Regions from separate parts of the Arthrobacter saudimassiliensis genome, predicted to be linked through region 2. Evidence: riboswitches for the same ligand, from Rfam matches in the RefSeq annotation. Region 2 holds a riboswitch; each other region holds the start of a gene.
The links. Region 2 has a riboswitch for S-adenosylmethionine ahead of AC5RV6_RS07005 (LLM class flavin-dependent oxidoreductase). Riboswitches for the same ligand answer to the same signal wherever they lie in the genome.

Region 1: linked by a shared signal. The riboswitch ahead of AC5RV6_RS02795 (hypothetical protein) and the one ahead of AC5RV6_RS07005 (LLM class flavin-dependent oxidoreductase) in region 2 are both predicted to bind S-adenosylmethionine.
Region 3: linked by a shared signal. The riboswitch ahead of AC5RV6_RS09855 (flavin reductase family protein) and the one ahead of AC5RV6_RS07005 (LLM class flavin-dependent oxidoreductase) in region 2 are both predicted to bind S-adenosylmethionine.

The regions. Positions count from the first base shown of each region.
Region 1 is NZ_JBNHFX010000001.1:608,648-616,496, reverse strand. It holds gene AC5RV6_RS02820 (enoyl-CoA hydratase/isomerase family protein) at 1-588, shown strand, start outside; gene AC5RV6_RS02815 (3-hydroxyacyl-CoA dehydrogenase family protein) at 588-1,457, shown strand; gene AC5RV6_RS02810 (hypothetical protein) at 1,652-2,446, shown strand; gene AC5RV6_RS02805 (GyrI-like domain-containing protein) at 2,511-2,969, opposite strand; gene AC5RV6_RS02800 (tyrosine-protein phosphatase) at 3,066-3,884, shown strand; gene AC5RV6_RS02795 (hypothetical protein) at 3,821-4,207, opposite strand; SAM riboswitch class IV at 4,288-4,415, opposite strand; gene AC5RV6_RS02790 (SGNH/GDSL hydrolase family protein) at 4,523-5,476, opposite strand; gene paaZ (phenylacetic acid degradation bifunctional protein PaaZ) at 5,724-7,817, shown strand.
Region 2 is NZ_JBNHFX010000001.1:1,477,763-1,485,611, reverse strand. It holds gene AC5RV6_RS07030 (ABC transporter substrate-binding protein) at 1-24, shown strand, start outside; gene AC5RV6_RS07025 (ABC transporter ATP-binding protein) at 24-896, shown strand; gene AC5RV6_RS07020 (ABC transporter permease) at 893-1,711, shown strand; gene AC5RV6_RS07015 (ABC transporter permease) at 1,708-2,490, shown strand; gene AC5RV6_RS07010 (type I phosphomannose isomerase catalytic subunit) at 2,846-3,796, shown strand; gene AC5RV6_RS07005 (LLM class flavin-dependent oxidoreductase) at 3,797-5,194, opposite strand; SAM riboswitch class I at 5,201-5,293, opposite strand; gene AC5RV6_RS07000 (ABC transporter ATP-binding protein) at 5,645-6,463, shown strand; gene AC5RV6_RS06995 (aliphatic sulfonate ABC transporter substrate-binding protein) at 6,587-7,627, shown strand; gene AC5RV6_RS06990 (ABC transporter permease) at 7,624-7,849, shown strand, end outside.
Region 3 is NZ_JBNHFX010000002.1:577,976-585,824, forward strand. It holds partial or broken gene AC5RV6_RS09835 (replication-associated recombination protein A) at 1-348, opposite strand, end outside; gene AC5RV6_RS09840 (acVLRF1 family peptidyl-tRNA hydrolase) at 565-1,218, shown strand; gene AC5RV6_RS09845 (nitronate monooxygenase) at 1,222-2,322, opposite strand; gene AC5RV6_RS09850 (PhzF family phenazine biosynthesis protein) at 2,349-3,185, opposite strand; SAM riboswitch class IV at 3,333-3,452, shown strand; gene AC5RV6_RS09855 (flavin reductase family protein) at 3,501-4,007, shown strand; gene aspS (aspartate--tRNA ligase) at 4,116-5,921, opposite strand; gene AC5RV6_RS09865 (APC family permease) at 6,048-7,430, shown strand; gene AC5RV6_RS09870 (sensor histidine kinase) at 7,575-7,849, shown strand, end outside.

The DNA.
Region 1 (7,849 bases), 870 kb from region 2:
CTCGCCGGGTCGAACGGCATCTTCGCCTCAGGCGCCGATATCGCCCAGCTGCGCGAGCGCCGTCGGGAAGATGCCCTGCGCGGCATCAACTCGACGATCTTCCACCGCATCGCCAAGCTGCCGATGCCGGTGATCGCCGCCGTCGACGGCTATGCGCTGGGCGGGGGAGCGGAGCTGGCCTTCGCCGCCGACTTCCGCCTGGGCACGCCGAAGGTGAAGATCGGCAACCCGGAGACCGGGCTCGGGATCATGGCCGCCGCCGGGGCCACCTGGCGGCTGAAGGAGCTTGTGGGCGAGCCGCTGGCCAAGGAGATCCTGCTCGCCGGCCGGGTGCTGAACGCCGAGGAGGCCCTCGCCGTCCGGCTGATCACCGAAATCCACGAACCCGACGCCCTGCTCGACGCCGCGAACGCCCTGGCGGACCGGATCGGGAAGCAGGACCCGCTGGCCGTGCGCATCACCAAGACCGTGTTCCACGCTCCGGCGGAGGCGCACCCCGTCATCGACACCCTCGCCCAGGGCATCCTCTTCGAATCCCCGGCGAAGTTCGACCGCATGCAGGCATTCCTGGAAAGGAAAAAGAAGTAATGGCATCCAGCACCACCCCGACCAGCATCCCCAAAACCGTCGGCGTCCTCGGCGGCGGGCGGATGGGGGCGGGCATCGCCCACGCCTTCCTCGTCTCCGGCGCCGCGGTCACCGTGGTGGAGCGCGACGACGACGCCGCGGCCGGTGCCCTGGAGCGGGTCACCTCGGCCGTCGGCAAGAGCGTGGAACGCGGCACCGTCAGCGAGACCCGCGAGGCGCTCGAAGCCCGGCTGTCGGTGTCCACCGACTACGCATCCTTCGCCGGCTGCGACCTGGTGGTCGAGGCCGTGCCCGAGGACTTCGAGCTGAAGGTCTCCGCCCTGACCCGGGTCGAGGAGCAGCTGGGCGGGACCGCGTGGCTGGCGTCGAACACCTCGTCGCTGTCCGTTTCCGACCTGGCGGACAAGCTGGCCCGCCCCGAGCGGTTCTGCGGCCTGCACTTCTTCAACCCGGTGCCCGCCTCCACCCTGATCGAAGTGGTCCTGGCCCGGCAGACGTCCGAGGAGCTGGCCGCCCTGGCTCCGGCCTGGGTCACGGACCTGGGCAAGACCCCCGTGGTCGTCAATGACGCCCCCGGCTTCGCCAGCTCCCGGCTCGGCGTCGCCATCTCCCTGGAGGCGATGCGGATGGTCGAGGAGGGCGTGGCGTCCGCCGAGGACATCGACAACGCCATGGTGCTGGGCTACAAGCACCCCACGGGCCCGTTGAAGACCACCGACATCGTGGGCCTGGACGTGCGCCTGGGCATCAGCGAGTACCTCGCCTCCACGCTCGGCCCGCGGTTCGAGCCCCCGCAGATCCTGCGGGACAAGGTGGCCCGCGGCGAACTGGGCCGCAAGTCCGGCAAGGGCTTCTACGACTGGAGCTGACCCTCAACCGGCATCGGCAGCCCGTTCCCGTTTTCGGGGGCGGGCTGCCTGCATCCGGAGAATTCGCGGAGATAGCGAATGCCTATCTGCGGATTTGACTTCAATCTTCGCCCCGGGTTGACTACTCGCCTTAGGCCGCTGCCGGGAATGCCTGAAAGCGGATACTTATGACAATGGGGGTCAGCATGCCGCGTATGTCCAGGATCATTAAGCCCGGAATGGTTGCCGGTGCCGCAGCCGTCCTCCTTCTCGTCTCCGGCTGTTCAGGTGAAAGCGAGGCTGACGCCCAGAGCCCCGCAGCGTCCCCAACCACAGTGATTGTGGACGGGGTGGAGTACGGGCCGACGATCGACGGCATGCCCACCCTGAAGGAGCTGGCCTCCGACGAGCGGGGAGAGTGGCGCAAGACAACCATCCTGCCGGATGATCCTGCCTTCACGTTCGAACCCTCGGTCATCACCGAGGCGGCAGGCTCGGTCTGGAGCGAGGCGGACATCAAGGAAGCCCAGCGCCTCGCCGTTGAAATGGCGGTCGACATGATTGACACCGCAGCCAACGGCGCCCCGGGCGACAGCCAGGCCAGGGTCGACTGGTGGGAGCTGAACATGGACAAGTTCGACCCGGTCTGGCAGCAGGAGATTTACAACAGCCTGATTTCCGATGACCCGAACCTCGCCGTCGTGTTCAAGGGCACCCACCGGGAAGCCAGTGATACATCGGACGGCTACGGCCTCGTCTACGGCGAGGGCGAGGTCCATATCAAGGACCGCGCCATCGAGACGACCGCAATCGACGCCGGCCCCATCGGAGATGAGAACGGCATTTCCGTCGCCTTGGATATTGATTACGTCAACGTCGCCGAGGTAAACGGCAAAAAGACCGACGAGGAAGTGGAAGGAAAGCTGATCTACCATTTCACGAAGAGCGAGGACGGTCAGCTTCGCATCTCCGGCGTGCAGCCTGAATTCAGGTACCAGATCCTTAACTAGCAAGGCCACCAACAGTTTCCCGCGTTTGTCGGCGTCCGGCCGGCCACCGCGGGAAACTGTCGTTTCAGGGCCGGATGACGGGCTGCTGCAGCTCAGTCACCCAGTCACTCTGATCATCGGAGACCGCGCGTAGGTAGAGCTCCCGGCAGGGCCCGGACGGAACGAATCCCCTGGCGATGATCTCCGTGTGCAGGGCCTGCCAGCTTTCGCCGATACGCTCCATGGAGCCCAGATGGACGCCGCATACCGCGGCGGCGACGCGGGGCAGTCCCACCGTCTCGACGCCGTCGGGCGCCGTCCCGGCGTGCTCGTAGCCGGCGGTCACACGCAACCCTGCCTCGCCTGCCTCGTACACTGCCACCGGCGTCGCCAGCGACGCTCCGGCCCGGGCCAGTTCGGCAGCCACACTGTCGAACAGCGGGCCGACGACGCCGGCGATCTCGGGCTGCTCCGACACGACGGCCGTGCGGGCAGCCAGCCGGAGGGCAGGGAGGGGCTTTTCGATGATTTCAATCGGGGACATCCGGTTCTCCTTCTCGATTCGGTGGAGCCGCCGGTCATCCGGCGGTGGCGGAGACCGCGCGGAGGCTCCCTGCCCGCCCGAGGCTACGCTGGATGCATGGAAGCCGACAGCCGGAGCAGGCACTGGGACGGAGCCGTCAACGCCCGGGACCTGGGCGGGCTGCCCGTGGCAGGCGGACGCCGGGTCCGGCCGGGCCGCCTGATCCGGATGGGGCGCGCGGAGTGGCTGACCGAACAGGGCTGGCGCCAGGCCTGGGATGACGGGGTCCGCACCGTGATCGACCTGCGAAATGTCCAGGAGCAGGGCCGCAGGGACAGCGACCCTGACGTGCCCGACGCCGTCCAGGCCCGCTTCCGGCGGCTGTCCCTGCCGATTCAGGACTGGCAGGATCCCGACTTCACCGCGCTCACCGGCCCTTACATGGATTCGCCCAGGTTCTACCGCGAGAACCTGCGCCGCTGGCCGCAGCGCCTGGCCGCCGTTATGGAGGCGATCGCTGATGCGCCCGACGGCGGAGTCGTCTTCCACTGTTCCGCCGGCAGGGACCGCACCGGGCTGGTCGCCATGCTGCTGCTGCAGCTGGCCGGCGCGGCCCCGGAGACCATCGCCGCCGACTATGTCCAGGGCCTGTGCGGCATCAACGCCCACCACGCCCGGCAGCGTACGCCGCGGGAACGGCCGCTGACCCCGGCCGAGCTGCATGACCGCGCGGAGGCGGAACGGGCGGCGCTGCTCACGGCGCTGGAGGGATTCGATACCGAGGGCTACCTGCGCAGCGCAGGTGCGCGGCCGGAGGTGCCGGACCTGCTGCGGGCCCGGATGCTCGATCCGAATGGCCGCTCACTGACCGGTCACTCACTCGACGCCACCTGGTCCTCAGCGGATCGGCTGAGGCCCGGGCGCAGGCAGGGATGAACCCGGTCCAGCCGGGCCAAGTAGAAAAAAGAGCTCCCGGTGGGTCCCAGGAAACCGCCCGGAACCATCAGCGTGGAATACCGCGGGCACCACTGCGGAGGGGCGACGGCGATCTTCAGCGCCGCGGCCAGCGCCGGCACGTCGTGGAACCAGAACAGCTGCTGCTGCCCCTCGCGAATCAGATGGATGAGCTGCAGGTCGGCATCCACATGGATCTCGACGTCCACCCAGTAGTCCAGTTCGGCCATCCGGCGGTGGTGGATCCAGTGGACGCGGTGGCCGGGCGTGTAGCTGCGGCAGCGGGACGTGGTATCGGTGCCCAAGAAAGTTCCCCTTCGGGTTGTCCTTGCCTGCGCCGGATGCCGCTGCCCCCCCGCCGTACCGGAACCCTGGAGGTGCCGCAGGCGGACGGCCTGCGGCGAATGCAGGCCGCTTCGTCATCCGAACCACCCGCCGAACAAGGGGGTTGGTGTGTGGCAGGTCGGAGCCTTCCCTCGGCGCCGGGCGCGTCGGGTGCCACATCTCGTGAAGCTGGATTTACTGTAGCGCAGGGCTCGGACACCGGGGAAGCGCCGGTCCTGTCCGGCGCGGCCCGGTCCGTCCCCGCGCCGCAGCTTCCGACGGGTTCTCCTGCGGGCTCAACGGCAGCCGGGCCGCCCGCGGCGGTCGTCGAATGAGGCGTCGGCGAGGATGGCCGGCAGGTAGCCCTGTTCGTAGCCGGCGGCGTTCGGGTGCAGGTCGAACGGCCCGCCTTCGAGCCGGATCCAGGGGTCCGGCGAGCCGATGCCGTGCCCGGCGAACTCGTCCACCACGTCCACGAACACCGCGTCCTCAGGCAGCTGTGCCGAGATGACGGCGTTCAGCTCGTCGGTGCCGGCGTTGAACAGCTCCTGGGCGGGTACGCTCAGCGCGCCGGGGACGGCGGCCTCGAAGAGGTGGGGATACCCGGTCACCACGAGTTCGGCCCGCGGGGCTGCGTCCCGGATCCGCTGCAGCGAGGCGGCGATGCCCGGAGCAAGGACGGTCCGGGCATACGCCTGGGCCTGGGCAATGGCCGGGGCGCAGGTGGCCGGCAGTCCGGGGCCGGCACACGCGGCAACGACGTCACCGAAGCGGACGTCGTTGCCGCCGATGGTCACGGTGACCAGATCGGTGCCGCGGTGCAGCAGTCCCTGGGCCAGCACGGTGTCAATCTGCTGCGGCAGGTCCACGGGCCCGGCCGGCGGGGCGGGATCGGTGGTCAGCGCCGTCGCTCCGGCGCAGGTGGCGTCGGCCTGCAGATCCACCCGGCGCAGGGCATCCAGCAGGGCCGGGTAGCCGAAGGCGGTTCGGCCGCATTCCCGGACGTCGTCGCTGCCGCCGTAGCCGGAGGCATAGGAATCGCCGAGGGCCACATAGTCGACGGTGCGGCCGCGCGGGTGGCGCCCGCCGTCATCGCCCCTGCCTCCGTGCCAGGTGACCGTGGCCTCTGCTGCCGGAACAGCCCCCGCTGCCGGAACAGCCCCCGCTGCCGGAGCAACTCCGGCAGCCAGGGCCAGGAGGACAGCGGCGCCGGCAGAACGGCGCAATGCGCGGAGGATACGGGATGCCATGGGAGCCTCCAGGCGAAAGGGTGGAGCAGCTGAGGGAGGATCAAGGCTAGTGCGCAGCCGGGCCGCTGTCAGCCGGGGAGGCCCGAAACCGGGCGGTGAACGGTCGACGCAGTGGTGTGCACCACGGACGATTGCGGTACGCTGGAGTTTATTACCGACCGTCCGGTCAGTTATCTGTGCACGGGGATGGCCCCGCTGCCGCATCCAAGGCCGGAATCCCGTCCCGTTCCGAAAGGGCCCGTCAAAGATGACCGCAACAGCCGTTGACGTGCAGATCGTTCCCAGTTTCGTCCAGGACGCCTGGTGGACCCCCGAGCGCAGCCAGGTCTCCGCTCCCGCCGAAGTCCGGGACGCCAGCACCGGCGAGACCCTCGCCCTGGTCAGCTCCGAAGGCCTCGACCTGGCCGCCGCCGTCGAGCATGCGCGGACCGTGGGCCAGCGCGAACTTGGCGCCCTGACCTTCCACCAGCGCGCCCTCAAGCTCAAGGAGCTGGCGCAGTACCTGAACTCCCGCAAGGCCGAGCTGTACGAGATCTCCGCCCGCACCGGCGCGACCAAGGGCGACTCCATGGTGGACATCGACGGCGGCATCGGCGTCCTGTTCACCTTCAGCTCCAAGGGCCGCCGCGAGCTGCCCAACTCCACGGTGATCATCGACGGCGCCATCGAGCAGCTGTCCAAGGACGGCTCCTTCATCGGCGAGCACATCTACACCCGCATTCCCGGCGTCACGGTGCAGATCAACGCCTTCAACTTCCCGGTCTGGGGCATGCTCGAAAAGCTCGCCCCCGCGTTCATCGCCGGCGTGCCGACCATCGTCAAGCCGGCCACCCCCACCGGATACCTGGCGGCCGAAGCGGTGAAGATGATCACCGAATCCGGCATCCTGCCCGCCGGCTCGCTGCAGCTGATCTCCGGGTCCGCCCGCGACCTGCTCGACCACCTCGACTACCGGGACATGGTCTCCTTCACCGGTTCCGCCTCCACCGCCAACCGCCTGAAGTCCCACGTCAACGTGGTGGAGGGCGGGGTCCGCTTTACCTGCGAGACCGACTCCCTGAACGCCGCGATCCTGGGGCCCGACGCCGCGCCCGGCACCCCCGAGTTCGACGCGTTCGTGAAGTCCCTGGTCACTGAGATCACGGTCAAGGCGGGCCAGAAGTGCACTGCGATCCGCCGCGCCATCGTGCCCGCTGACCGGGTGAACGACGTCGTCTCGGCTGCCGCCGCCCGGATCGAGGAGCGCATCGTCCTCGGTGATCCCCGCGGCGAGGGTGTCACCATGGGCGCTCTGGCTTCCGTGGAGCAGCTCGACGGCGTGCGCGAGTCCGTGAACCGGCTGCTCGGCGGCGGAGCGCAGATCGCCTACGGCTCGCTGGAGGCGCCCGACGTCGTCCATGCCGACGGCAGCCGCGGCCCGGCCGACGACGGCGCCTTCCTGGCGCCCGTCCTGCTGACCTGGGACAACCGTGAGGCCGAGGAGCTGCACTCCGTGGAAGCCTTCGGCCCTGTGGCCTCCGTGGTGGGCTACACGGATCTGGCCGACGCCGTCCGCCTGGCCGCCATGGGCTCCGGCTCCCTGGCCGCCACGGTGTGCACCAACGACCCCGACACCGCCCGCGAGCTGCTCACCGGAATCGCCGCGCATCACGGCCGCGTGCTGCTGCTGAACCGCGAAGACGCCCGGACCTCCACCGGCCACGGCTCGCCCGTGCCGCACCTGGTCCACGGCGGTCCCGGCCGCGCCGGCGGCGGCGAGGAGCTGGGCGGCATCCGCTCGGTGCTGCACCACATGCAGCGCACCGCCGTCCAGGGCTCGCCCAACATGCTCACCGCCGTCACCGGCGTCTGGCACACCGGCGCCGACCGGACCTTCGACGACGTGCACCCCTTCCGCAAGGATCTGGCCACGCTGAAGATCGGCGACGCCGTGCGCTCGGATCTGCGCGAGGTGACCCTGGAGGACATCACCGCCTTCGCCAACAGCACCGGCGACACCTTCTACGCCCACACCAACCAGGAAGCAGCCGAGGCCAACCCGTTCTTCCCGGGCATCGTGGCGCACGGCTACCTGCTGCTCTCCTGGGGTGCCGGACTGTTCGTGGAGCCGGCTCCGGGACCGGTGCTGGCCAACTACGGCCTGGAGAACCTGCGCTTCATCACTCCGGTCGCGGCCGGTGACTCCATCCGCGTCACCCTGACCGCCAAGAAGATCACTCCGCGCGAGACTGATGAATACGGCGAGGTGGCCTGGGATGCGGTGCTGACCAACCAGAACGACGAGATCGTGGCCACCTACGACGTCCTCACCCTGGTCGAGAAGCAGCGCGCCGACGGCTGATCAGCCGCAACACTGCAGGCAACGGCGAAGGC
Region 2 (7,849 bases):
GAGGAAAACCCGGAGCTGAAGTAATGCCCCACCGCACACCCCTCCACACCGCCCCGCCGGCGCCGCCGTCCGACCCCGTCTCCGGGGCAGCCGGCGGCTCCGCCCCGCTCCGGCCGCCCGGCACCGGCATCAGCCTGCGCGGCCTGACCAAGACGTTCGGCACCGGCCGGCGCACGGTCACCGCCCTCGACGACGCCAACCTGGGCACCGACCGCGGCTCGTTCCTGTCGCTGCTCGGGCCGTCGGGCTGCGGCAAGTCCACCATCCTGCGGATCCTGGCCGGGCTCGAGACGCCCTCCGCCGGCGACGTCCTCGTGGACGGCAAGACGCCGGAGGAGCTGCGCCGCGGCCACGAGCTCGGCATCGCGTTCCAGGATTCCGCCCTGCTGCCCTGGCGCAGCGTGTACGCGAACATCCGGCTGCCCCTGGAGGTCGCCGGAATGCCCGTCGACGACGCGTACATCCGTGAACTGATCCGTCTGGTCGGCCTGGACGGCTTCGAAAAGGCCCGCCCGGCGCAGCTGTCCGGCGGCATGCGGCAGCGCGTCTCGATCGCCCGGGCGCTGATCCTCAAACCCTCGGTGCTGCTGCTGGACGAGCCCTTCGGCGCCCTGGATGACATGACCCGGCAGCGCCTGAACCTGGAACTGCTGCGCATCTGGACCGAGAAGCCGGCGACCACCCTGATGGTCACCCACGGCATCTCCGAGGCGATCTTCCTCTCCGACACGGTGGCGGTGATGAGCCCGAGGCCGGGCCGGATCAAGGAAGTGATCAGCGTGGACCTGCCGCGGCCGCGGACGCCGGAGATGATGCGCACCCCCGAGTTCCATGCCCTGCACGATTACGCGTCCGAGCTGCTGTTCGGCGGCACGGACGCAGCGGAGGCGCCGTGAAACGCCGGCAGCTTCCGCCCTGGAGTGTCGGCGCCGCGGGCGCCGTCGGAGTGCTGGCGCTCTGGTGGATCGGAGCAGCCACTTTCCTGCGCGGCGTCGGCGCACCGCCCGACGGCGGGCCGGGTGCCATTCCGACGCCGTGGGCCGTGCTCAGCCAGATGGCAGCCGACGGGTGGGGGTTCTACCAGCGCAACGCGTCGGTCACGCTGGCCGAGGCCGGCGCCGGCTACCTGTGGGGCAATGCGCTCGCCCTTGGCCTGGCGTTCCTGGTGCTGCTGGTGCCGCGGCTGGAGCGCCTGGCCACCCAGCTGGCCGTGGTCAGCTACTGCCTGCCGGTGGTCGCCGTCGGGCCGGTGATCTTCATCGTGCTGGGGCCGCCGCGCACCGGCGAGGCCTCCGGTACCGCCGTCGCCCTGGCTGCCCTTTCGGTCTTCTTCACCACCATGGTCAGCGCGCTGGCCGGGCTGAAGGCCGCGGACCGCGCCAGCCTGGATGTGGTGACGGTCTTCGGCGGCGGGCGCATCCAGCAGCTGGTGAAGGTGCGGATCATCGCCGCGCTGCCGGCTGTGCTGGCGGCGCTGAAGATCGCCGCTCCGGCCGCGCTGCTGGGCGCCATCCTCGGTGAATACGTGGGCGGCGTCGACCGCGGGCTGGGCCCGGCCATGGTGAACGCGCAGCAGACCCTGGAAACCGCCCGGGTCTGGGGCGTGGCCCTGGCCTGCACCGCGCTGGCCGGTGCGGCGTACGGGCTGCTGGGCCTGGTCTCCCGCTGGGCGGCACCGTGGGCCGCCGGCACCAGGGCAGGTGCGCTGTGACGGCGGCGCTGCAGGCCTCCGGGCGGCTGCTGCTCGGCCTGGCTGCGTCCCTGGCCGTGGTGGGGGTGCTCTGGATCGCGCTGCTGGAGATCTTCGATGTCTCCGCCTACATCGGCAAAGGCCCGGCAGACGTGTTCGGCTACCTGGTCCTCGACGCCGACGCCGGCGCGAACCGGGCGTTGGTGCTGGCCGAACTGGGCCACACCCTGCTGGACGCGGGCATGGGGTTTGCGGCCGGCATGGCCGCCGCCCTGCTGGCGGCGACGCTCTTCACCCTGTTCCGCGGGGTGGAGCAGGCGCTGATGCCGCTGGCCATGCTGCTGCGCTCGGTGCCGCTGGTCGCGCTGGCACCCATGATCATCCTGATCTTCGGCCGCGGGCAGCTCACGGTGGCGGCGATGGGCGGCATTGTGGTGCTGTTCCCCGCCCTGGTGACCATCGTCGTCGGGCTCCGTTCAGCGTCCCCGGCCATGCTGGAGGTGATCCAGGTCTACGGCGGCAGCCGCTGGGATGCCTTCCGCAAGGTGGCCCTGCCGTCTTCGGCGCCGGCGTTCTTCACGGCGCTGCGCGTGTCCATTCCCGGCGCGCTGACCGGAGCGCTGCTGGCTGAGTGGCTGGCCACGGGGCAGGGCATCGGCTACGGCATCGTGTCGGCGGTGTCCCGGGCCCGCTACGACTACGTGTGGGCGGCGGTGGTGGCGGTGACGCTTGCCTCGATCCTGCTGTACGCGCTGGTCGCGGCGGTGGAGGCGGCGGTGAAGCGACGGGCCGGGGCCTGAAGGGCCTGCCCCGGCACCCCGGGGGGGCAGGAAACCGGGGGCAGGAAAACGCACTCCCGGCAGCAGGCTCACGGGGAGTCTTCCGGCCTGGAAGCGTAAAATATTAAAAGTGGTTGCGGACGGTCGGTCCCCGGCCGCCGGCACCTCCGGTCCCCTTTTCCAGTGAGTTTTTTTCCAGTGAATGCAGTGACTCCCCGTGCGAACTGATTCTGCACATACCGGCTTCGAAGCCCCCTCCCGCCGACCTTCAGTATCTCCGTCTCCCCGCAGCGTGCTCGTCGACTGGAATCCCGAAACGTATTGGCAAACGCTGGCCCGATTCGCTTCGGATCAGGCCGCCGCGTTGCCGCCTCCGGTGACCGAATCCGGCTCGCCGTTTCCCTTCCGCCTCCAGGTCCTGGACGCCGACGTTCCGCTGCCGATCATGCTGCACCCGCACTGGGAGCAGGCCCTGGCGGGATTTGTGCGGGAACAGGCCCGAGGCGTGCCCTTGGCCGCCGGCAACCGCAATTACAAGGACCGGGAGCCGAAGTGTGAGGTCGCCGTGGCCCTCACGCCCCTGCGCGTGCTTGCAGGGGAACGGACTCCGGAGGAGCTTCAGGCCATAGCTGCGGACCTGGAGCTGCCCTGGCTCCGTTCCTACCTCCGCTTCCGCCACGAGACGGCCATCCACTCGATCCTGCGCATGACGCCACATGAAACGGCTGCCGCCCTGCGGGAAACCGCCGAGGCCGTCGCCCGTGCACCTCGCCTTGACGGACCTGCCGCGGAGGCAGCGGCCGTGGTCCGCCGGCTGCAGCAGCTGTTCCCTCAGGACCGCGGCATTCTGCTGGCCGTCTGCATGCAGCTGATCCACCTGGATCCCGGCCACGCAGCCGTGATTCCTCCGGGATGCCTGCACACCTATCTTTCCGGCCAGGCCGTGCTGGTGATGGGCACCTCGGAGAATGCGCTGAAGGCCGGCCTGACCAAGGAGTACGTGGATCTCTGCGAACTGCAGCAGCTGACCGGCCGCGGACAGCCGGCCCCTTTCCCCCTGCCCGTGCTCGACGTCGGCGACGGCGAGCAGCGCATCCCGCTCTGGAGCGACGGCCTGGACCTGCGCAGGGTGGTCGTCGGCAAGGACCCGAAACCCGTCCGGGTGGGTCCGTTCAGCGGAGTGCTGGCCGCATTGGACCCCGCCGGCATCACCGTGAACGGGACCTCGGCGGAGATCGAGCCCGGAGCCAAGATCCTGTATGCCGGCGAGCCCGCGACGGCCGCCTTCACCGGGCCGGCGCAGGTTTTCGTGGCCTCGACGCTCTGATCAGCGGGCGACCTCGGCGGGACGCAGCCGGAACCGGGCGCCGCGGTGCGTCTGCGGCAGCTTGTCTCCGGCGCCGAACAGCTTGTGCCGCAGCGTGCCCGGCTCATACGCCGTCCGGTACGCGCCGCGCTTCTGCAGCTCGGGCACCACGAATTCGACAATGTCCTCGAACGTGCCCGGAGTGATGGCGTAGGCCAGGTTGAACCCGTCCACGTCGGTGTCCTCCACCCAGCGGATCAGCTCCTCGGCCACCTCGGCGCCGGAGCCCACCAGGCGCGGGCCCAGCCCGCCGATTCCCGCAGCGGCGGCGATGTCGCGCACCGTCCACGGCGCGCCGCCGTCGTCGCCGCTCTGGAAGTTCGCAACGGCGGACTGGATGGCGTTGGACTGCACGTCACCGATCGGCGCGTCCAGGTCGAATTCGGACAGGTCGATGCCCATCCACCCGGACAGCAGCGCGAGCGCGCCCTCGGTGCTGGCGTAGCGCTGGTACTCCTCGTGCTTGGCGGCGGCACCCTCGGCGGTGGCGTCGGTGATCACGGTCAGCAGCGTGTAGATCTTTACGTCATGCCGGTCCCGCCCGGCGACCTCGACGGCGTCGCGGATCCGCTGCACCGTGGCCTTGAGCTTCTCCTTGCTGTGCGCGCCGATGAACACCGCCTCGGCGTTTTCGGCGGCGAACGCGACGCCGCGCGGCGAGGCCCCGGCCTGGTAGATCACCGGGGTGCGCTGCGGGGAGGGCTCGGTGATCGCGATGCCCGGCACCTTGAAGTACTTGCCCTCGTGCCGGATCTCGTGCACCTTCGCCGGGTCCGTGAACACTCCGGATTCGGGGTCGCGGACGACGGCGTCGTCCTCCCAGGAGCCTTCGAGCAGCTTGTAGACCACCTCGAGGTATTCGTCGGCGTGGTTGTACCGCTCGTCGTGTTCGAGCTGGTCCTCCTGGCCCATGTTCCGCGCCGCCGACGGCAGGTAGCCGGTGACGACGTTCCAGCCCACCCGGCCGCGGGTCAGGTGGTCCAGGGTGGCCAGCCGGCGGGCGAACGGGTACGGGTGCTCATAGGCGGTGCCGGCGGTGACGCCGAAGCCCAGGTGCTCGGTCACATGCGCCATGGCGGAGACGGTCAGCAGCGGATCGTTCACCGGCACCTGGGTGCCCTGCCGCAGGGTCGCCTCGTTGGAGGCGCCGTACACGTCGTAGGTGCCCAGCACGTCGGCGATGAACAGCCCGTCGAACAGGCCCTTCTCCAAGGTCTGCGCCAGGCTGGTCCAGTAGTCCAGGTCCGTGTAGCGGGCGGACTGGTCCTGCGGATGCCGCCACAGGCCCGGGGACTGGTGGCCCACGCAGTTCATGTCGAAGGCGTTGAAACGGATCTGGCGGCGCGCGGAAGCAGGCATGAGATTCCTCCATCGGTCCTGGCAGTAGCACCGTCCCTGCGGAACAGGGGGTTGCTGCGGCGTCGACGAGCCAGGTCTCTCGGCCGCTCCGGATGGGTACGCGTCCCATCGTGGGCCCTGCCGGCCCGGCTGGCAAACGTGCCGGGTCACGGGCCGTAATGCCCGACGCCGGTACGCGCCTCCGGCCTGGAAAGGCCGCCGGAAAGCGGGCCGGGCAGGCGCAGGAAATGTTACGCCCGGACTTGCCGGATCCCGGGGCGGGGGCGTTTAGTGGTCTCTTGACCATCCCGAGCGGCTGAGAGACCTGGCTCCGTGACGCCGCAGCAACCCTGGTCGCCGTGCTTCCTCCTTGAGGCGCGGCGATAACGAGGAGACCGCCGCAGGAGGCCCGCACCGCGGGCCCAGGGCGATCTCCGTAGGGTGCTACTGCCAGGATCGATGGAGAAATCTATGACATCTGTGCTGGCATCCCAGTCCCCTGCCGCCGCCGAGACCCGGCGCGGCTCCGCCCTTCCTGTCACCTTCAGCGCGCTGGAACGGACCTTCGGCTCCGGGCCGCAGGCGCACACCGTGCTCCGCGACGTCGATTTCGAGGTCCGTGCCGGTGAGGTGCTCGCCATCCTCGGCGCCTCCGGCTGCGGCAAGTCCACGCTGCTGCGCGCCGCAGCCGGCCTGGACCACCCCACCCGCGGCTCCGTCCTGATCGACGGCACTCCGGTCTCCGGCATTGACGAACGCTGCGCCGTCGCGTTCCAGGAACCGCGGCTGCTGCCGTGGCAGACCCTGCAGGCGAACATCGCCATGGGCCTGCCGCGCGGCATCAGCGCCAGCGCCGGCAAGGCCAAGGTCGCCGAACTGCTGGAGCTGGTGGAGCTCGGCCGGTTCGCCAAGCACCGCCCGACGGCCGTCTCCGGCGGCATGGCCCAGCGGGCCTCCCTGGCCCGGGCGCTGGCCCGCACCCCCGGCGTCCTGCTCCTCGACGAGCCGTTCGGCGCCCTGGACGCGCTGACCCGGCTGAAGATGCAGGACCTTTTGCTCGACATCCACCGGGCCACCCCCGCCACCGTGCTCCTCGTGACCCACGACGTCGACGAGGCACTGCAGCTCGCGGACCGGATCATCGTCCTCGGCCGCGACGGCGAGGCCCCCGGCGCCACCATCACCCGCGTCATCGACGTGCCCGGCGAGCGCCCGCGGGACCGTGCCTCGGCCGGGCTGGCCCGAATGCGGGTCGAGCTGCTCGAAAGCCTCGGCGTCGAACGCCGCTAGGCCGTCGACGCCGCCCGCTGCCTCCGCTTCCCCTTTTCCTTCCCCGCCGCCGTCCTCCCGACGCCGGCTCCGGGACCGCCGTGTCCCGACCCATGCTCAGCACGTTCCCAGCAAAGGACTCCCATGAACAGCCGTTCCCTCCGCCGTCCCTTCACCCTCCTGGCCGCCGCGGCCGCCGCCTCGCTGGCCCTGACCGGCTGCGTGGCCGGTGAGGACGCCGCCGATCCCGCCGCTGCGGGCACCGGCGACGCCGGCACCCTGAACATCGACTTCGCCACCTACAACCCGCTGTCCCTGGTCATCAAGGACCAGGGCTGGCTGGAGGAGACCCTGGCCGAGGACGGCATCGAGGTGAACTGGGTGCAGTCGGCCGGTTCCAACAAGGCCAACGAGGCGCTGCGCGCCGGAGCGATCGACGTCGGCTCCACCGCCGGCTCCGCCGCCCTGCTGGCCCGCTCCAACGGCTCCCCGATCAAGACCATCAGCATCTACTCCCAGCCGGAATGGGCGGCCCTGCTGGTCTCCCCGGACTCGGACATCACCTCGGTCGCGGACCTTCAAGGCAAATCCGTGGCCGCGACCAAGGGCACCGACCCGTACTTCTTCCTGGTCCAGGCGCTGGAGGAGGCCGGGCTGGAAACCTCCGACGTGACCGTGCAGAACCTGCAGCACGCCGACGGGCGCACCGCCCTGGAGAACGGCTCCGTGGACGCCTGGGCCGGGCTGGATCCGATCATGGCCGGCGCCGAGCAGGCCGGAGCGGAGCTGTTCTACCGCAACCTGGACTTCAACACCTACGGCTTCCTGAACGCCACCGAGTCCTTCCTCGAGGAACAGCCGGAAACCGCGCAGGCCGTGGTGAACGCCTACGAAAAGGCCCGCGCCTGGGCCGCCGAGAATCCGGAGGAGACCGCGCAGATCCTGGCCGACGTCGCCGGCCTGAACCTGGAGGTGGCCCGCACCGTGATCCTCGAGCGCAGCAACCTCGACGTCGACCCCGCCCCCGGCGAGGCGCAGCGCACGGTCCTGGAGAAGGTCGGCCCGAGCTTCGTGGAGACCGGCGACGTCGCCGACCAGGCGGCCATCGACGAGGCCATCGCCACCCTGCTCGACGACTCCTTCGTGCAGCAGGCCGATCCCGACGCCATCAGGGACGCACAGTGACGGCGCCCGACGTCCCCTACGCCACCGGCGCGGCGGTCGTGCCCGGCGGCGCAGCCGGCCCCGCGGGTGCCCCCGCAGCCGCACCGAAGCCCGACCGGGCTGCCGGCGCCCGCGGCGTCCTCGGCAACCGGTGGGCCCGGCTGGGCCTGGGCCTGCTGGTCCCGGCCCTGATCCTCGCCGCCTGGCAGGCCGTCACCGCCGCCGGGCTGTTCAGCCCGGTGC
Region 3 (7,849 bases), on a different contig from region 2:
GACCCGGCGGACGTCCTTCACGCCGGCGGTAATGGCGGACAGCTCCACGAACTTGCGCCCGGCGCCGCGCGCCACGACATGGGCAAGGGTGGTTTTGCCGGTGCCCGGCGGGCCCCAGAGCATGACCGAGGTGGGGCCTGCGGGGTTCCGGTCATCGGCGGACTCAGCCAGGGTCCGCAGCGGCGAGCCGGGTCCGAGCAGATGCTGCTGCCCGACCACCTCGTCCAGGCTGCGGGGCCGCATCCGGACCGCCAGCGGACTGCGCGGGCGCCGCGCCGCACTTCCCGCAGGTGCCTCGTCGGCGTCGTCCCGGTCCTCATCGAAGGCGCTGCTGAACAAATCGCTCACCGTTCCAGCCTACTGGTGCCCGCGGACAGTCCGCGGCGCCGGCCGCGCGGCACCCCCGGAAGTGCCGAGGCCGGGTCCGGCCGGCGGGGTCTGGCAGACTCGACAGAGCATCCGCACCGCCAGCGATCCACCCCGTACCGCCACCGATCCACCCAGCACCGGCCCCGACCCTCCCAGCACCGGCCCCGACCCTCCCAGCACCGCAAGGACCTGATCATGACCGTAACCCGTCGGACGAGCGTGCCCGGCCCCCGGCTGGCCGGCTGGCTCGACCGTTTCGCCGCCGCCCAAGGGCCGCTGACGGTCACGGCCACCGATGAGGGACTGGAGGCGGCAGCGGCGAACGGTGCCCGGGCCGTGCTGGCTGCGCCCTGGCCCGAGGACGGACGTCCCGGACGCGGTGCGGACGACGTCGGGCGCCTCGCTGCGCTGGCCGGCCAGTCGCGCACCGTCGGGCTGGTGCTGGTGCGCCGCGGCGGCTGGGCCGTGGGCGTGGCCAGGGAGGGACGGCTGCTGCGTTCCAAGACGGGCAGCCGGTATGTGCAGGGCCGGACCGCCGCAGGCGGCGGCTCCCAGCAGCGCTACGCCCGACGACGCGCCAAACAGGCCGATGCACTGGTGGAGGCGGCGGCATCAGCGGCCGCTGTGCTCTTTGCCGCAGCATCGGCCGGGGACGCCGCGCCCCAGTATCTGGCCGCCGGCGGTGACCGGCTGCTGATCAGCCAGCTGCGGGAGGCGAGGGCCCTGCAGCCATGGAGCCGGCTGCCGCTGCTGCGCCCGGTCGATGTGCAGGACCCGAACCTCGCGTCGCTACGCAGAGCTGCATCCGACGCGTGTTCCGTAGCCGTCACCATCCATCTGCCGGACTGACGCTCAGCGCACTCCGGCCCAGAGCTCCTCGACAATCCCGGCAGCCGGCAGCGGGCGGGCCTCACGGAAGCCCCGCCCGGCCCACAGGCTCATCAGGTCGGCGTCTCCCCGCTCGGCGGCTTCCGCCCGCAGCGGCCGGGTGATCTGGTTGACCAGCGGGTAGGCGGCCGGCGCGTCACGGTGCCGGCGCATGAAGTCATTGGTCAGGCCGCGTGCCCACCGGCCGGAGAAGGCCCGGGTCAGCGACGTATCGGCGAACCGCTCCCCCGCCAGGGCCTGGCGGTGCAGCGGGTGCGTTCCGGCTTCAGGCGCCAGCAGCAGGGCCGTGCCCACCTGGACGGCGTCCGCCCCGGCCGTCAGCAGCTCCGCCACCTGCCCCGGCCCGCTGATCCCGCCCGCGGCGATCAGCTCCACTGTTTCGCGCGGTCCGGGCAGGACGTCCCCGAGGACGGTGCGCACACCCTCGAGCAGGTCCGGAAGCGCATCGGTGCCCGGCTCGGCGGCGGTGCGCAGCGTGCCGCGGTGGCCGCCGGCGTCGGGGCCCTGGACGCAGAGGATCCGCGCCCCGGATCCGACGGCGGCTTCCGCCTCCTCGGGGTCGGTGACGGTGATGACGACGGCGGTTCCCGCCTCGTGCAGCTGCCCCACCACCTCGGCGGTGGGCGCCCCGAAGGTGAAGGACACCACCGGTACCGACATCTCCAGGACCAGGCCCAGCTTCGCCTCCCAGCCGTCGTCGTCGGCGGCGTCAGGCAGCGGCAGCGGCTGCCGCGTGGGCGGCAGGGCACCCGTGGCCTGCTCGTCGAGCAGCTGGCCGCGGTACTGTGCGGCCGCCTCGTACGCGTCCGGGCCGGTGCCGGAGGTGGACGCCGTCTCCTGCGTGTTGGCCGCGTCCGGGACGAAAAGGTTCACTCCGAACGGGCGCCGCGTCAGGTCCTGCAGGCGTGCGATCCGGCCTTCCAGCACATCGGCGGCCAGGTAGCCTCCGGCCAGGAAACCCAGGCCGCCGGCGTCGGACACGGCGGCTGCGAGTTCGGGCGTGGACGGGCCGCCGGCCATGGGGGCGGCGATGATCCGCCGCGGCAGGTCATAGAGGCTGAACACAGCGGGCTCCTCGGGTCATCGGTCGGTCAGAGGCGGACGGAGCCGTCGACGCAGGTGACGGACTCGCCGCCGACCCAGATGCCGCCGTCGCGCTGGAAGATCCGCACCCGGCCCTTCCGCCCGACGGCGGTGCCCTGGCTCACCACGTAGCGGTCGGGCGCCAGGCCCGCGCCGATCAGCCAGACGGCCAGGCCGGCGTTGAGGCTGCCCGTGACGGGGTCTTCGGCGATGCCGAGGGCCGGCACGAAGGCGCGGACCTCGAAATCGGCCTCCGAGGTGTCCTCGTAGGGGCCGATGACGCCCACCCGCAGGCTGCCGAGGGCGGCGTTGTCGGGCTTGAGCGAGAGGACCGTCTCGGCGTCGGCCAGCAGCAGGCCGAGCCAGCCGGGCCCGTTGTCCACCCAGGCATGGCCGCGGACCTGGTCGATGCGCAGGCCCAGGGCCGTCACCGCCTGGGTGAGGGTGGGGTCGTCGAGCGGGCCGCTGCGCCGCAGCCGGGGGGCTTCGAAGGCGGCGAGGCCCGCGTTGGCGTGCAGGGTGACGATGCCGATTTCGCACTCCTGGAGCACCGTGCCGGGAGTGCGGGGCCGGTTGCCCGCCTCCAGCCAGGCGTGGCAGCTGCCCAGCGTGGGATGCCCGGCGAACGGGATCTCCCCGTTCGGCGTGAAGATCCGGACGCGGTAGTCGGCGCCGGCGATGGTCGGCGGCATCAGGAACGTGGTCTCCGAGAGATTGGTCCAGCGGGCGAACTGCTGCATGGCCTGGTCGGAGATGTCCTGGCCCTCCAGCACCACGGCCACGGGGTTGCCCAGATACGGGCTGCTGCCGAACACGTCCACCTGCTTGAACCAGCGCTCTCTCATGCCCACACCCTACTACCGGGCTGCCGGGCGGCTGCGCCGACGGCGCGCGCCCTGCGTTCAGGCGGCGTTACAAACTGTTGCGGCCCGGGCCCGCCGTCGGCCGGGCCGTTTGCCCCTCGACCGTGCCGGCCCTAGATTGGGAGCCAGAATCAAGAGTTCCAGCCAGAGGCCCTGGCCGGCTGGACGGCAACCCTCTCGCCGTAGCGGGGTGCTCCAGGTGACGATTCGGCCGCTCCGGTGGATTTCCCGCTGCGGCAAGTACAGCGTCCCTTCGCATGCAGCAGCGCGGAGGACGCCTCAGGCAGAGGACGTCCCATGACACTTGTTACCGATCTCCAGCCGACCGCCCTGCGCCGTGCCTTCGGGCGCTTCCCCTCCGGCATCGCCGCTCTCTGCGCAGAGGTCGACGGCGGCCCGCAGGGCATCGTTGCGTCGTCCTTCACCGTCGGGGTCTCCCTCGATCCGCCGCTGGTGATGTTCGCCGTGCAGAACTCCTCCCGCACCTGGCCGGTCCTGAAGCGGGCCGGGCGGATCGGCGTCTCGGTCCTCGGCACCGGGCACGACGGCGTCTGCCGCCAGATCGCCTCCCGCGACGGGGACCGTTTCGCCGGCCTCAGCCTGCACCAGGCGGACACCGGCGCACTGTTCCTCGACGAGGCTGCGCTCTGGCTTGAATGCTCGGTGGAGAATGAGGTCCCGGCCGGAGACCACGCCGTGGTGCTGCTGCGGGTACACGGCTACTCCACGCACGAGGAACGGCACGAACCGCTGGTCTTCCACGGGTCCGCGTTCCGGAACCTGAGCGTGCCGGCGTTCGCCTGACCCCGCCTGCGGGCCGGGCCGCCTCGGGGCGGGAGCGCACGAAGCCCGGCTGCCAACACGGCAGCCGGGCTTCGTCGCAGACCGGACCTGGGTAGAGGCCCGGCTTCGTTACCGGCCGGACGGGGAAGCGGGAGCGTCGGCAGGCTTGTCCTGCTTCTTCTCCGGCTTGAAGTCGACGCCGGCTTCCTTGCGCTGCTGCGCGCTGATCGGAGCCGGAGCGTTGGTCAGCGGGTCGTAGCCGCCGCCGGACTTCGGGAACGCGATGACGTCGCGGATGGACTCCGCGCCGGCCAGCAGGGCCACCACCCGGTCCCAGCCGAAGGCGATGCCGCCGTGCGGCGGGGCGCCGTACTTGAAGCCCTCCAGGAGGAACCCGAACTGCTCCTGCGCGGTTTCCTCGGAGATGCCCATCACCTTGAACACGCGCTCCTGCACGTCACGGCGGTGGATACGGATGGACCCGCCGCCGATTTCGTTGCCGTTGCAGACGATGTCGTAGGCGTAGGCCAGCGCGGAACCGGGGTCGGTGTCGAACGTGTCGAGGAACTCGGGCTTCGGCGAGGTGAACGCGTGGTGCACGGCCGTCCACTCGCCCGCTCCTGCGGCGACGTCACCGGCTGCCACGGCCGCTGCCGCGGGCTCGAACATGGGCGCGTCGACAACCCACACGAAGGCCCAGTCGCCGGGATTGATGAGTCCGGTGCGGTGGCCGATCTCCACGCGGGCGGCTCCGAGCAGCGCCCGGGCCGAGGACTGGTCACCGGCGGCGAAGAAGATGCAGTCGCCGGGCTTGGCACCGACGGTGCCGGCCAGGTTCTCGCGCTCGAAGTCGGTGAGGTTCTTGGCCACCGGGCCGGTCAGGCTGCCGTCCTCCTGGACCAGCACGTAGGCCAGGCCCTTGGCGCCGCGCTGCTTCGCCCATTCCTGCCAGGCGTCGAGGGTGCGGCGGGCCTGCGAGGCGCCGCCGGGCATCACGACGGCGCCGACGTACGGGGCCTGGAAGACGCGGAAGGTGGTGTCCTTGAAGAACTCGGTGAGTTCGGTCAGTTCCAGACCGAACCGCAGGTCGGGCTTGTCGGAGCCGTACTTCGCCATGGCCTCGGCGTAGGTCATGCGGCGGATCGGGGTTTCGATCTCGACGCCGATCAGCTTCCACAGCGACTTCACGATCTGCTCGCCCAGGGCGATGATGTCGTTTTCCTCGACGAAGCTGGCCTCGATGTCCAGCTGGGTGAATTCCGGCTGCCGGTCGGCGCGGAAGTCCTCGTCGCGGTAGCAGCGGGCGATCTGGTAGTACTTCTCGAACCCGCCGACCTGCAGCAGCTGCTTGAACAGCTGCGGGGACTGCGGCAGGGCGTACCAGGAGCCCGGGGCCAGGCGGGCCGGAACGACGAAGTCGCGGGCGCCTTCAGGCGTCGAGCGGGTCAGGGTGGGGGTTTCGATCTCGACGAAGCCCTCATCGTGCAGCAGCTCGCGGGCCACCCGGTTCGCTTCGGAGCGCAGGCGCAGCGCGGCGGCCGGGGCCGGGCGGCGCAGGTCGAGGTAGCGGTGCTTCAGGCGGGCTTCCTCGCCGACCTCCACATGCTCGTCGATCTGGAAGGGCAGCGGATCGGAGGTGTTGAGGATGACCACCTCGTCGGCGATGACCTCCACCTCGCCGGTGGCCAGCGCCGGGTTCTCGTTGCCCTCGGGCCGCTTTTCCACCTTGCCGGTGATCTGCAGGACGTATTCGTTGCGCAGCCCGTGGAAGACCTCCTCCTCCCGCACCACCACCTGCGCCACGCCGGAGGCATCACGCAGGTCGAGGAAGGCGACGCCGCCGTGGTCCCTGCGCCGGGCCACCCAGCCTGCAAGGGTGACGGTCTGACCAATATGCTCGGCCCTCAGGGTGCCAAGCGCATGTGTGCGCAGCAAAGCAGTCCTCTCAAAGATTGCTTGCGGAAAACACGGTTCCCGCTCAAGGTGAATAGAGATCTCCACAAGAGTTTACCGGTGTTCGCTCCGTTTCCCCGCCGCCGCCTGCGGCCCGGCAGGAGGTCCATGCCCAGCAGCAAGCCCGTGCGTCCCCTCGGCGGCTTCGATGCCACCATGGCCGGGCTGGGATCCATGATCGGGACCGGGCTGTTCGTCGTGTTCCCGCCGGCCGTCGCCGCCTCGGGCGGCCTGCTGCTGGCGCCCTGCCTCATCGCGGCCCTGGTGGCCTACTGCTGTGCGGTGTCCACCTACCAGCTCGCCGGCGCGGTCGATGACCGGCTGCCCGGCACGGACCGCGGCTGGCTGCGCGACGGCGGAGCCGCGCGCACCGCGGCACGCATGCTGCTGGGACCCTACGCCGGCTTCCTCACCGGCTGGCTGCTGATCTGCGCGCTGCTCGCGGCCGCGGGAACCGCGGCGCTGACCTTCGGCACCTACGTCTTCGGTGACCGTGCCGGAATCGCCGCCGCGGCGGCCGTTGCGGCCCTCACCGTGGCCAACATCCTCGGTGCCGTCCGCGGCACCTGGGCGTCGAGGTTCATCGTGGCCTTCGTGATTGCGGTGGCCGGGTTCGCGGCCATCGCCGCGTTCAGCGTCCCGGAGCGGCCGACGGCGGGACTGCCGGCACCCGAGGAACCCACCGCCGCCGGGGTGCTGCAGGCCGCGGGGGTGGTGTTCTTTGCGTTCGCAGGCTACTCGCGGCTGGCGTCCATGGGGCCGCAGGTGAGGCGCAGCGGCGTCAACATTCCGCGGGCGCTGCCGGCCGCCGTCGCCGTCGTCCTCGCCCTGTACCTGGCGGTGGGCGAGTCGCTGCTGGCCTTCTTCGGCCCGTCCGCCCTCGCGGTCGCCGAGGCCCCTCTGCTGGTCCCGGTCCAGTCGGTGCAGAGCACGGTCGGCACGGGAGCGGTCACCGCCGCCGCCGCGGTCGCCGGGCTGGGCGGCGCGTGGGCACTGATCGGGGCCATCGGACGCACTGCGGCGTCGATGGCGGACGACGGCGACCTGCCGCGGCTGTTCCGCAGCGCCGGTTCGGAATCCGGCAGCGTCCCCGGCTCCGGGCATCCGGCAGGCAACCGGCGGGCCCTGCCCGGGTCGGCGCTGGCAGCCCGGGTCCAGGCCCAGCCGTGGGCGGCGGAGGCGGCGGCCGGCGCCGTCGTCGTGCTGCTGTGTTTGAGCACGGAGCTGACCACCCTCCTCGCAGCCGCGTCCTTCGGACTGCTCCTGTATGCGGCGGTGACGGCGATGGGTGCCTTCGCCCTGCGGACCCGCCCGTGGTTCGCCCCGCGGCTGCTCAACTTCCTCGGCCTGGCCGGGGCGCTGCTGCTGGCCCTGGCGCTGCCGCCGCTGGTGATCGCGTGGATGGGGATCGTGCTGCTGTTCGGGCTGGTGGTGCGGCTGAGCTTCCGGCGCGGGCAGGACGCCCCGGGCCTGCTCCCGCCGCCTGACTAAGCGGTACCGCCGGCGCCTCCGGGCCGCCGCTCCGGCCCATCCTCCGGCCACCGGCGCCGGCCGGCCCGCGTCCTCCGGGCCCGGCTTCGGCATGTCCTCCGTTCGGGGGACGTGCCGGGTGCCGGGTCTGGCTAGGGTGAAGGCATGCCCTCCGTCAGTTCCGAGCCCACCGCCGGCAGCCCCGCTCCCCGGATCTGGCCCGGCGGCGTGGTTGCCGCCGTCGGCTATTTCGCCGCCGGGTCGGTGCTGATGCTGATGCAGGCCAACGTCGCGACCTTCCTGCCCGGTTCCGGGCTGCCCGGTCCACCCTGGGACTGGTTCGCCTATCTGCTCCTCGGCTGCGCGGGGCTGCTCTTCCGCAGCGCCAACGTCCCGCTCATGCTCGCGCTGACCGCCCCGGCGGCGGTGCTGTGCCTGCT